Regions from separate parts of the Pseudomonas sp. TE3911 genome, predicted to be linked through region 3. Evidence: riboswitches for the same ligand, from Rfam matches in the RefSeq annotation. Region 3 holds a riboswitch; each other region holds the start of a gene.

Region 1 (3,918 bases), 1.9 Mb from region 3:
CACGTCATCCGCCACCAGCAAGTCCCCTTGCTGATCAATCACCACGCCCACTGGGCGGCCCATGGCTTTCTCATCTTTATCGAGGAAGCCGGTCAGCACGTCCACCGGCTGACCTTTAGGCTGGCCTGCCTCGAATGGCACGAAAATCACCTTGTAGCCGCTGTGCGGCTTGCGATTCCACGAGCCATGCTGGCCGATGAATGCGCCGTTGCTGAACGGCGCCGGGAGTTTGCTGCCCTCGGCGAACGTCAGGCCCAAAGAAGCGGTGTGCGGCCCTACGGCGTAGTCCGGCGCAATGGCCTTGGCGACCAGGTCCGGGTTCTGCGGCGTGACGCGCACATCCACATGCTGGCCGTAATAGCTGAACGGCCAGCCATAGAAACCGCCGTCCTTGACCGAGGTGATGTAGTCCGGCACCAGGTCGCTGCCGATCTCGTCGCGCTCGTTCACCGCTGTCCACAGCTTGCCGCTCTGCGGTTCCCAAGCCATACCATTGGGGTTGCGCAGGCCGGAGGCGAAAATACGGTGCTGGCCGCTGGCGCGGTCGACTTCCCAGATCGCGGCACGCCCCTGTTCCGCCTCCAGGCCGTTTTCACCGACATTGCTGTTTGAGCCGACGCTCACGTACAGCTTGCTGCCATCCTTGCTGGCCACCACGTTTTTCGTCCAGTGATGGTTCAGCGGACCGCCTGGCAAGTCGACCACCTTGGAGCCTTGGGCCTTGATGGCAGTTTCGCCTGGCTGATAGGGGAAACGCAGCAGCTTGTCCGAGTCGGCCACATACAGGTCGTTTCCGACCAGGGTCATACCGAACGGCGAATTGAGGTTTTCCAGGAACACCGTACGTGTTTCGGCGACGCCGTCGTGGTCGGCATCGCGCAATAGAGTGATACGGTTCGGGCTCGGCACCCCGGCGCCGGCACGTCCCATGACCTTCTCCATGACCCAGCCGCGTATGCCCTTGGCGTCATCCGGTTTGGGCGGTGCGTTGGTTTCCGCCACCAGCACATCGCCATTGGGCAACACATACAGCCAGCGCGGGTGGTCGAGGCCCTCGGCGAACGCGGCCACTTGGGTGCCGGGGGCTGCCGTTGGCTTCGCGCCATCTGGCCAGCCGATGGCTGGAGCGATGTTGACGGTAGGGATCAGCGTTTTGTTCGGTTCCGGCAGTCGGGGCGAGGGGCCGGTGCCGTCGGAAACCTTCAGGGTTGAGCTTTCTCCGCACGCCGCGAGGGTGCCGGCAAGCATGATTAACAGGGCGAGTCTGGTTTTATGCATGGTGTTCTCCTTGATACCTGTAAGGGTAGAGGAGGGCGGTGGTGCGATGGTTCAAGTACTCGACTAGCTTTCATTGACGCTCCACCCCCAACCCACTAACCTTCGCCGCTTGTTCCAGGTGCTCTGTGACCCGTGGGTCGACAGAGTGAAACAGGGAAGCCGGTGAGTGAGCGCGCTTGTACACAGCGCCGCCGCAATTCCGGCGCTGCCCCCGCAACGGTAAATGAGTCAAGACGCTGCTTTTGCCACTGTATCGCGTGCGATATGGGAAGGCGCAGCGTTGGCCTGCTTGCTCTCTACAAGAGCTGCGCCACTCATGAGCCCGGAGACCGGCCTGGATCATCCAACAGCATCACGGTGGGCGATGCTTGGCTGTCTGTTTTTTCTTTTTCCTGCCCGCCGTTTTTGTCCAGCCCCAACGGAGAGCTGCCATGACCGATACCCCCGACCGCGACGAACGCCACTTGGCGCGCATGCTGCGCAAAAAAGCCGTGATCGACGAGCGCATCGCCAACTCCCCTAACGAATGCGGCTTGCTGCTGGTACTCACCGGCAACGGCAAAGGCAAGAGCAGCTCGGCGTTTGGGATGCTCGCTCGCGCCATGGGCCATGGGATGCAATGCGGTGTGGTGCAGTTCATCAAGGGGCGTAACAGCACTGGCGAAGAGTTGTTTTTCCGCCGCTTCCCCGAGCAAGTGCGTTTCCACGTCATGGGCGAAGGCTTTACCTGGGAAACCCAGGACCGCCAGCGCGATATCGCCGCCGCCGAGGCAGCCTGGGCGGTATCCCGCGAACTGCTGCAAGACCCAACCATCGGCCTGGTGGTGCTGGACGAGCTGAACATAGCCCTCAAGCACGGCTACCTCGACCTGGACCAAGTGCTCAGCGACCTGCAAGCCCGCCCGCCGATGCAACACGTGGTGGTCACTGGCCGTGGCGCTAAGCCGGAGCTGATCGAGATGGGCGACACCGTCACCGAAATGGGCATGCTCAAACACGCATTCCAGGCCGGTATCAAGGCACAGAAGGGCGTCGAACTTTGAATCAGCCCCGTCATTGCCCGGCCGTATTGATCGCCGCACCGGCGTCCGGCCAAGGCAAAACTACCGTCACCGCCGCCCTGGCCCGTTTGCACCGCAATCTGGGACGTAGGGTGCGCGTGTTCAAATGCGGTCCGGACTTTCTGGACCCGATGATCCACGAACGCGCCAGCGGTGCGCCGGTGTATCAATTGGATATGTGGATGGTGGGCGAGCAGGAAAGTCGCCGCCTGCTGTGGGAAGCGGCGGGGGAGGCCGACCTGATCCTGATCGAAGGCGTGATGGGTCTGTTCGACGGCACGCCCTCCAGTGCCGACCTGGCGCGGCACTTCGGCGTGCCGGTGCTGGGCGTGATTGATGGCACCGCCATGGCCCAAACCTTTGGTGCTCTGGCGCTAGGCCTTGCGCGCTACCAGCCGGATCTACCGTTCGCGGGCGTGTTGGCCAACCGCGTCGGCACGTTGCGTCATGCGCAATTGCTCGAAGGTAGCCTCACTGAAGGCCTGCGCTGGTACGGCGCGCTGTCCCGCGAGACGGGAATCGAGCTGCCGAGCCGTCATCTGGGCCTGGTTCAAGCCAGCGAACTGAATGACCTCGATGCACGCCTGGACGCCGCCGCCCAAGCCTTGGGCAGCAGTTGCGAAGTCGCTTTACCGCCGCCCGTGACCTTCGCCGCGCCTGAAGTGATCGAAGCTGAGCCGTTGTTGGCCGGTGTCCGCATTGCCGTGGCCCGCGACGAAGCCTTCGCCTTCACCTACGGCGCCAGTCTTGACCTGTTGCGGGCGATGGGCGCTGAGCTGACATTTTTCTCCCCGATCCACGATCGCGAATTACCTGACGCCGACAGTCTGTATCTGCCTGGTGGCTACCCGGAACTGCACCACCAGGCGTTGTCGGAAAATACTCCGATGCTCGACGCCATCCGTGCTCACCATGCGGCGGGTAAGCCGTTGCTCGCTGAGTGTGGCGGCATGCTCTACCTGCTGAACTCCCTCACCGACGTCGACGGCAACCGCGCCGAACTGCTCGGCCTGTTGCAGGGTGATGCAGTGATGCAAAAGAAACTGGCGGCCCTGGCGCTGCAAAGCGTCGAATTGCCGGAAGGCGTACTGCGCGGCCATACCTATCACCACTCCCTGACCAGCACCGAATGGCAACCGATTGCCCGTGGTTTGAGCCCCAATGGTGGGCGCGGGGCCGAAGCGGTCTACCGACAGGGGCGGATGACGGCCTCTTACGTGCACTTCTACTTTCCGTCGAATCCGGCTGCTGTGGCCGCATTGTTTTTACCCACGATAGCGCCATGACTGACAACGCCTTCCCCCAGGCCGACCGCGATGCCGTTTACCGCGCCATTGCCGAACGCCGCGACATGCGTCACTTCAGCGGTGGCACTGTCGCCCCTGAATTGCTCCACCGCCTGCTTCAGGCCGCGCATCAGGCGCCGAGTGTCGGCCTCATGCAGCCCTGGCGTTTTATCCGCATCAGCGACCGCCACCTGCGCGGGCAGATCCAGCAACTGGTGGAAGAAGAGCGCGTGCGCACAGCCGAGGCCCTTGGCGAGCGCACCGATGAGTTCATGAGGCTTAAGGTCGAAGGC
Region 2 (3,918 bases), 1.6 Mb from region 3:
TTTGAGCAAGGTGGATTTACCGGAGCCGTTCGGGCCGACAATCCCCAAGGTTTCCCCCAACTGCACCTCAAGATGAATATCCCGTAGCAACTCGGCATCGCGCACTTTGAAACCCAGGCCCGTACAACTGAGCACTTTCATCGCGCATTCCTCCGCCCGATCAGGATCAACGCGAACACCGGCGCGCCGACCAGGGCAGTGACCACGCCCACAGGAATCACTTGGCCTTTGATCAAGGTGCGCGACAGCACATCCGCCGCGATCAAAAACAGCGCGCCGCCCAAGGCGCTGGCTGGCAGCAACCGCGAGTGCCCGGTGCCCAGCAACAGGCGCACCGCATGGGGGATCACCAGGCCGACAAAGCCAATGGAGCCGACAATCGACACCATCACCGCCGTCACCAACGCCGCGCAGCCCACCAGCACAAATTGCACGCGGCGCACCGGAATGCCGAGGGACGCCGCCGAGTCACTGCCGAAGGTAAACGCATCCAGCGCACGCCGATGCCACAAGCACACCGCCAAGCCGGCAACCGCCACCGGCACCGCCAGCCACACCGAAGGCCAGCGCACACCGCTGAGGTTGCCCAGCAGCCAGAACATGATGCCGCGGGCCTGCTCGGAGCTGGCCGACTTGGTAATGAGAAACGCGGTCAGGGCATTGAACATCTGCGAACCGGCAATGCCCGCGAGGATGATCTGGCCGGTACCGCTCATAGAGCCGCTGGCCCGCGCGAGCAAGATCACCAGGGCAAACGCCGCCATGGCCCCGACAAACGCGCCGGCCGACAGTGAAATCAACCCGCCGCCCACGCCCATCAGCGCCACCAACACCGCGCCGGTGGAGGCGCCGGCGCTGATACCCAGCAGATAGGGATCGGCCAGCGGGTTGCGCAGCAACGACTGCAAGATCACCCCACAGGTGGCCAGCCCCGCACCGCACGCGGCAGCGACCAGGGCGCGCGTCAGGCGGTAGTTCCACACCACGCCTTCGTCGATTGGATCGAGCAGATAGCCGGCGTTCCACAGCTTATTGGCGAGCACTTGAAGCACCACCTGCGGATCGATGGACGTTTCGCCGATGGCCACGCCCGCGAGTAGGGCGGCTGAAAGCAGGGTCAGGGCGAGCAGGGTGCGGATCACGCTTTTACTCATTTGCGCAGGTCGTAGCCGTCGATGGCGCCGGCCAGCTGTTCAAGGCCATCGAACGTGCGGAGGCTGGCCTGCAACGCCAGGGCGTCGAGGATGATGATGCGGTTGTGTTTGACGGCGTCCATGTTGCGCGTGACCGGGTCGCTGCGCAGGAAGGCGAGTTTCTTTTCATGGTCGTCGGCAGGGTAGCGGCGACGGTCCATGCGGGCGATCACCAGGAACGTCGGGTTGGCCTTGGCGATGGTTTCCCAGCCAACGGCGGGCCACTCTTCATCGGACTGCACCACGTTGTGCAGGCCGAGGGTTTCGAGCATGAATTCGGGGATGCCCTTGTGGCCCGCCACGTACGGGTCGCTGGCTATCTCGGAACTGGAGAACCACACCAGCGCGCTGGCTTGCTTGAGGCCTTTACTCTGCGCCGTGGCAACGGACTTGGCCAGGCGCGCCTTGAGGTCGTCGTTCAGCTGTTGGCCGCGCGCCTGCACGTCGAAAATCTCGGCCAGTTGGCTGATGCTCTTGTAGAGGGTCTCGATGCGGAACGGCTCTAGCCGCGTGCCGTCGGCGCCCACCAGATTGTCCTTGCCTTCGCAGTCGGAAGGCAGCAGGTAGGTGGGGATCTTCAACTCGTGGAATTGCTCACGGGTGCCCACCACGCCTTGCGGGCCGACCACCCATTCCAGCTCGGCAGCCACCAGTTGCGGGCGTTTGGCGATCACGGCTTCAAAGCTTGGCTCGTTGTTGGCCAGGCGTTCGATTTTGTCGTTCTGCGCCTGGTACTGGGGCAGCACACTGTTGAACCACAGCGAGGTGCCGACCACTTTGTCGCCGACGCCCAGGGCATACAGCATTTCGGTGGCGGCCTGGCCGATGGTCACGCTGCGTGCGGGGGCTTGCGGGAAGGTCACGGCGCTGCCGCAGTTTTGGACCGTCAGCGGGTAGTGAGTGGGCGCCGCTTGAGCCAGGGCACAGAAACCCAGACCGGTGATCAGGGCAGTAACGCGTGGCAGCATGGGGCGATCTCCGTGTGAACCGTAGGTGAAGCAGGGGCAGTACGGCTCGGAAATACGCCCTTGAACGCTGCCGGTCGGGCAGGCAAGGATGTCCTTCCCGGACACCCCGCCGGTTAGTGATTGTGCTGGGCCGGCAGGTCTCCTGACTGATGCGTCTTCGCCACGCTCCAGCCTTCCCGGACGAGGTCCAGTGGCGTTAAGGAGCAGGCTCGGCACCTAAAGTTGCGGGGGCAGTTTCGATTGACGCCGCGGGCGGCGTTTCGAATTCCCTATTAGTCCCATGGGGGAACCGGCGGCGCTATGGTAGTTGATTCAGCCTCGCAGAGGGAGGCTGAGCTTCAGTTTGCGTGCCGGTGGCGCGATCTTCGATGTCGCGCCAAGTGATGGGGTCTATCGTTAAAAAGTCGCTAGGACGTTCGCGCCTCGCAAAAAGGAGGCGGCCAATGTGTGTTCGTCAGTAGCTTCGCAATCCGTTTTTTGCTTGATCCCGCCTAAATGCGCGATCAGATCGCTCACCACAACACGGCCACCTGCCATGAAAGGCCCGCTGCGCAGCCGGGGTTATTTTCGATCCAGCCACACCGTCTGCGCATTGCAGAACTCGCGAACGCCGAAGTGCGACAGCTCGCGACCGAATCCACTTTTCTTCACGCCGCCAAACGCCACCCGTGGGTCGGAGACGCTGAAGGCGTTGATGAAGATCCCGCCGGTTTCCAGCTGATTGGCGATATCCCGTGCTTTCGCTGCGTCAGTGGTGAAGATGCTCGCGGTGAGGCCGAACTCGCTGTCATTGGCCAGGGCCACCGCGTGGTCGGCGTCGCGGGCGGTGATGATCGAGGCCACGGGGCCGAACAGTTCCTGTTTGAACGAGGTCATCTGGTCGGTGACGTTGGCGAGTACGGTGGGCTCGTAGTAGTTGCCGTCGCCTGTGACTTTATGGCCGCCGAGCAACAGGGTCGCGCCTTCCTCCAGGGTGGCCTGGACCTGACCGTGCAACTCGTCGCGCAGGTCGAAGCGGGCCATTGGGCCAATGTAGGTGGCAACTGATGTGGGATCGCCCATCACCAGGGCACGGCTGGCTTCGACGAACTTGGCCGTGAAGGCTTCCACAACACCGGCTTCGATGATCAAGCGCTTGGCGGCGGCGCAGACTTGGCCACTGTTCTGGAAGCGGCCGATGAGCGCGGCTTGCACGGCGGCGTCGAGGTCGGCGTCGTTGAGCACGATGAACGGGTCGGAGCCGCCCAGTTCCAGCACGCTTTTTTTCAACGCTGCACCGGCCTGGGAGCCGATAGCGATGCCGGCGCGCACGCTGCCGGTGAGGGTCACGGCGGCAATACGTGGGTCCGCGATGGCTTTGGACACGCCCTCGGGGGTGACGTTGATCACTTCGAATAAGCCTTCAGCAAAGCCGGCTTTACGGAACGCTTGTTGGATCAGGTAGGCGCTGCCCATCACATTCGGCGCGTGTTTGAGCACGTAAGTGTTGCCGGCGAGCATGGTTGGCACGGCGCCGCGCAGTACCTGCCATACAGGGAAGTTCCACGGCATTACGGCGAGAATCGGGCCCAGCGGGCGGTATTCGATGTGGGCGGTGCCGTTGTCGACCAGGGTCGGTTCCGGGGCGAGCATGGCCGGGCCTTGGGCTGCGTACCATTCACTCAGTTGCGCGCATTTTTCGACTTCGGCACGTGCCTGGGCGATGGGTTTGCCCATTTCCAGAGTGATCATCTGCGCCATGGCTTCGGCTTGCTCGC
Region 3 (3,918 bases):
TCACGCTTTGGGCGATGTCTGGCAGGGTCAGCTCCGTCTCCAGTAACGCTGCGCAGGCCGCTACGGCGGTGACGCCAGGAATGATCTGGAATGGAATGCCCAATTCCCGCAAAAGGCGGATCTGCTCGCCGATCGCTCCGTAAAGGCTCGGATCCCCGGAGTGCACGCGCGCCACGTCCTGGCCTTTGGCGTGTGCGGTCTTGATCAAGTCGATGATCTGTTCAAGGTGCAGTTCGGCGCTGTTGACCACGTGTTCTGCCTGATGACCTTCCAATACCGCCGCAGGCACCAGCGAACCGGCATAAATGATCACCGGGCAACTACGGATCAGCCGCTGGCCTTTGACGGTAATCAATTCCGGGTCGCCGGGGCCGGCGCCGATGAAGTAGACGGTCATGGAGAATTCCTGTCAAAAAACGGGCGAGCATGAAGATTGCTCATGATCGGGGAGGGCGATTATCGGGGTTTTAACCGGCGCAGGCCAACGCAAAGGTGGCTTGGGCGGTTTTTTTGCGGGTGATGAGCAACTGGGCAGGCGCGCCGCCGAGCTGTTCAACAAGGGCCAGGGCGGCACTTTCGGCGATGCCGTAACACCCCGTGTGGGCGAACGCGACGTCGGACTTGTGGCTTAGCCGGTGTTCATAAATCGCCAGTTGCTCGGCGTTGAAGCACTCCAGCGGCAGGTTCAAGTGCCGTGCCAGAGCCAGTAAGCCTGGCTCGTCGTGTTTGCGGTCGATACTGGCCAGCGCGGTGATGCATTGGGGATCAATCCCTGCCTCGGCGAGAGCGGTATCAAACAGCGCCAGCAGGGTATGAACCTCACAACCCCGCTGGCAACCCAGGCCGACCACGTAGGTCATGCGGAGTATTGATCGTCGCGTTTGCGGCGGAACAGCCAGGCGCTGATCAGCCCCAGGGCCAGCCAGAATGCCACGTTGGTCAGTTGCGAAGCGATTTTGAACTGCGTTTCCAGGGCTTGCGGCGCGAGCATTGCGTGCACTTCCGGTTGCGGCGCGCCAATGACGTGCGGTACCGCGAGGATGGCAGCGCCCAGCACTTTCAGCAGCCAGTTGCGCCCGAACACGATCAGCGCAATCCCGGCAGCGGTGGAGGCCGCAGTGCCGATCCACCACGTCTGGCGCAGTGCCAGATCAGCGGCGGCGGTGCCCGGCAACTCGGGTGGCAGGCCCATCGTCGGCGCCAGCACGAAGGTTGCGTAACCGGCCAGGCCCCACAGCAGGCCCTGCGCCGTGCGGGTGGGGGCGCGCAATGTGTAGAGGCCGGCCAGCATCAGTGCAAAACCAACCGCCACCACCAAGTTGCCACCGGTGGTCGACAGCACGCGCTGCCAGCCATCTTCAGGCTCCCAGGCTTCGGCATCGTGGGTGTGGGCAGCAGCGCCGGCAGCGTGCTCATGCACCACTTCGGTTGCCGCCGGGGCTTTTTCAAAGGTTTCCGCCTGAAGAATCAGCGGGGCGACCCAAAAGCTTTGCAGCAGGGTCAGCAGCAGCGCGGCCAACAGGCCGGTGAAACCTGCGGTTTGCGCAATACGCTTGATCATGTCGGCAGGTCTCAGTGGCACGGGAACGCGGCGCTGTGGCGGGTATCGTGGGCAGCGTTGTGCACCGCCTCGATATGCGAGAAACCGGCGAAATACACCAGACACGCGCCGAGGATCGACGCGCCGATGGCGGCGGTCAGGCGTTGGCTCAAGGTAGAGGTGCTGCTGGCGGAGTGCGAAGTGCTGCTGATGATCGACATGGCGCGTCCCTTTCAGGTGTCTGGATGAAACGAGCGCATGAAAACCCCGCGAGCCAGGCACGCAGAGTTCCGAACAGCGCCCGCCCACCGCGGGTTTGTTATCTGATTTTTCGGGCCGGTCTCCGGGCTTGCGAGGGACACTGGGTCTATAAAGCATCGCCTTCCCATGCCTTACAGGCACAGTGGATCTGACGCTTCACTCGCTTACCGTTGCGGGGGCAGCACCGGACTGGTCATGGTAGCCATGATTTACCGGTTTCCCGTTTCACCCTGTGAAGGGCACCCGAAACAAGGCATGTAGGAAAGCATGCAGAGCGACGGTAGTCAAATTCACCGAGCCCCTGTAGCCTTGCACCTTCGAGGTTCTTCGGCCCAGGCCGAAGCTAAGAAGGGAACGCGGTTCAATCCGCGGCTGCCCCCGCAACTGTGAAGGGTTCATCCGACTGCCACGCCACTGCCATCAACGGCGGGAAGGCGCAGCCGGCGCCGGTCTAGCGACCCGCAAGCCCTAAGCCAGGAGACCTGCCTCGCAACCGATTTTCTAATTCAACCGGGCGGGGTGATCCGGTGACGAAATCCGCTTCTGCGCCGCGCCGCAGGGCCTATCGTCCCGTATGCCCGCCCCCAAGGGCATCCGATGAAAACACTGGCCAAACTCCCCGTCACTATCGTTACCGGCTTCCTCGGCTCGGGCAAAACCACCTTGCTGCGCCATATGCTCGACAACGCCCAGGGCCGTCGCATCGCCGTCATCGTCAATGAGTTCGGCGAGTTGGGCATTGATGGTGAAATCCTCAAGCAGTGCTCCATCGGTTGCACCGAAGAAGAAGCCAATGGCCGCGTGTACGAACTGGCCAACGGCTGCCTGTGCTGCACCGTGCAGGAAGAGTTCTTCCCGGTGATGCGCGAACTGGTCGCCCGTCGCGGCGACCTCGATCATATCCTCATCGAAACCTCGGGCCTGGCCCTGCCAAAACCGCTGGTGCAAGCCTTCCAGTGGCCGGAAATCCGCAGCGCCTGCACGGTTGACGCGGTGATCACCGTGGTCGACAGCCCGGCCGTGGCCGCCGGTACCTTTGCTGCGTTCCCCGATCAAGTGGACGCCCAGCGCAAACTCGACCCGAACCTGGACCATGAGTCGCCACTGCACGAGCTGTTCGCCGACCAATTGGCCAGCGCGGACCTGGTCATCCTCAACAAGGCCGATCTGATCAGCTCGGAAGACCTGGCCCGTGTGCGCCTGGAAGTCGCCGAAGAGCTGCCGCCAGCCGTCAAAATCATCGAAGCCAGCAGCGGTCGCGTGCCCCTGGACGTGTTGATTGGCCTGGGCGCCGGCTCCGAAGAGCATATCGACGGTCGTCATAGCCATCACGATCATCACCACGAAGGTGAAGACGATCACGACCACGATGCGTTTGATTCCATCTCCATCGACTTGCCCCAGGCCGACGAAGCGCTGCTGCTCGACGCATTGACTCAACTGGTCGTGCAACACGGCATCTTGCGTGTCAAAGGCTTCGCCGCGATCCCGAACAAGCCGATGCGCCTGTTGATCCAGGGCGTGGGCACCCGCTTTGACAAACACTTCGACCGCGCCTGGGGTGCTGACGAAGCACGCATCACGCGCCTGGTGCTGATCGGCCAGGACCTGGATGCGGTCGGCCTCGAAGCGCAACTGCGCGCCGCGCTCAGCGTTTAATCCATGCACCTGCTCAGGACTCAGCCCGGTGGTTTTGTCGCGGACGACAATATTGCCGACCTTGGACAAACCCCCGCCGAGCTGGTGATCCTGTGCAGCGGTGATTCCAGCCTGGCGCTGCTGGCCGAAGCGGCCCAGCAGTTGCCGGATGACTACCCGAGCCTGCGCCTGGCCAACCCGATGCAGGTGCAGAACCACGCTTCGGTCGACCTGTATGTCGATGAGGTGCTGCGCCACGCGAAGGTCATCCTGATTTCCCTGCACGGTGGCATCGGTTATTGGCGCTACGGCATCGAGCGCTTGGTGGAGTTGGCCGAGCGCGGTGTGCAGCTGATCCTGGTGCCGGGGGATGATCGCCCGGACCCGGAACTCAGCGGTCTCAGTACCGTCGGCGTCGAGGCGCGGGATCGCTTGTGGCAGTTTCTGCGCCAGGGCGGGCTGGGCAACGCGCTGGACTT

What was found. A riboswitch is a leader RNA that binds a small molecule or an ion and turns the genes downstream of it on or off. The one in region 3 is predicted to bind cobalamin.
Region 1: linked by a shared signal. The riboswitch ahead of cobO (cob(I)yrinic acid a,c-diamide adenosyltransferase) and the one ahead of ACVWXD_RS12335 (CbtB domain-containing protein) in region 3 are both predicted to bind cobalamin.
Region 2: linked by a shared signal. The riboswitch ahead of ACVWXD_RS05115 (ABC transporter substrate-binding protein) and the one ahead of ACVWXD_RS12335 (CbtB domain-containing protein) in region 3 are both predicted to bind cobalamin.

The regions. Positions count from the first base shown of each region.
Region 1 is NZ_JBSSFP010000001.1:788,710-792,627, forward strand. Features, by position in the region: gene ACVWXD_RS03675 (PQQ-dependent sugar dehydrogenase) at 1-1,278, opposite strand, end outside; cobalamin riboswitch at 1,378-1,630, shown strand; gene cobO (cob(I)yrinic acid a,c-diamide adenosyltransferase) at 1,710-2,321, shown strand; gene ACVWXD_RS03685 (cobyrinate a,c-diamide synthase) at 2,318-3,625, shown strand; gene bluB (5,6-dimethylbenzimidazole synthase) at 3,622-3,918, shown strand, end outside.
Region 2 is NZ_JBSSFP010000001.1:1,107,746-1,111,663, forward strand. Features, by position in the region: gene ACVWXD_RS05105 (ABC transporter ATP-binding protein) at 1-141, opposite strand, end outside; gene ACVWXD_RS05110 (FecCD family ABC transporter permease) at 138-1,154, opposite strand; gene ACVWXD_RS05115 (ABC transporter substrate-binding protein) at 1,151-2,161, opposite strand; cobalamin riboswitch at 2,277-2,470, opposite strand; gene ACVWXD_RS05120 (aldehyde dehydrogenase family protein) at 2,723-3,918, opposite strand, start outside.
Region 3 is NZ_JBSSFP010000001.1:2,700,693-2,704,610, reverse strand. Features, by position in the region: gene cobM (precorrin-4 C(11)-methyltransferase) at 1-397, opposite strand, end outside; gene ACVWXD_RS12345 (cobalamin biosynthesis protein) at 468-860, opposite strand; gene ACVWXD_RS12340 (CbtA family protein) at 857-1,561, opposite strand; gene ACVWXD_RS12335 (CbtB domain-containing protein) at 1,573-1,761, opposite strand; cobalamin riboswitch at 1,858-2,063, opposite strand; cobalamin riboswitch at 2,105-2,305, shown strand; gene cobW (cobalamin biosynthesis protein CobW) at 2,399-3,460, shown strand; gene cobN (cobaltochelatase subunit CobN) at 3,464-3,918, shown strand, end outside.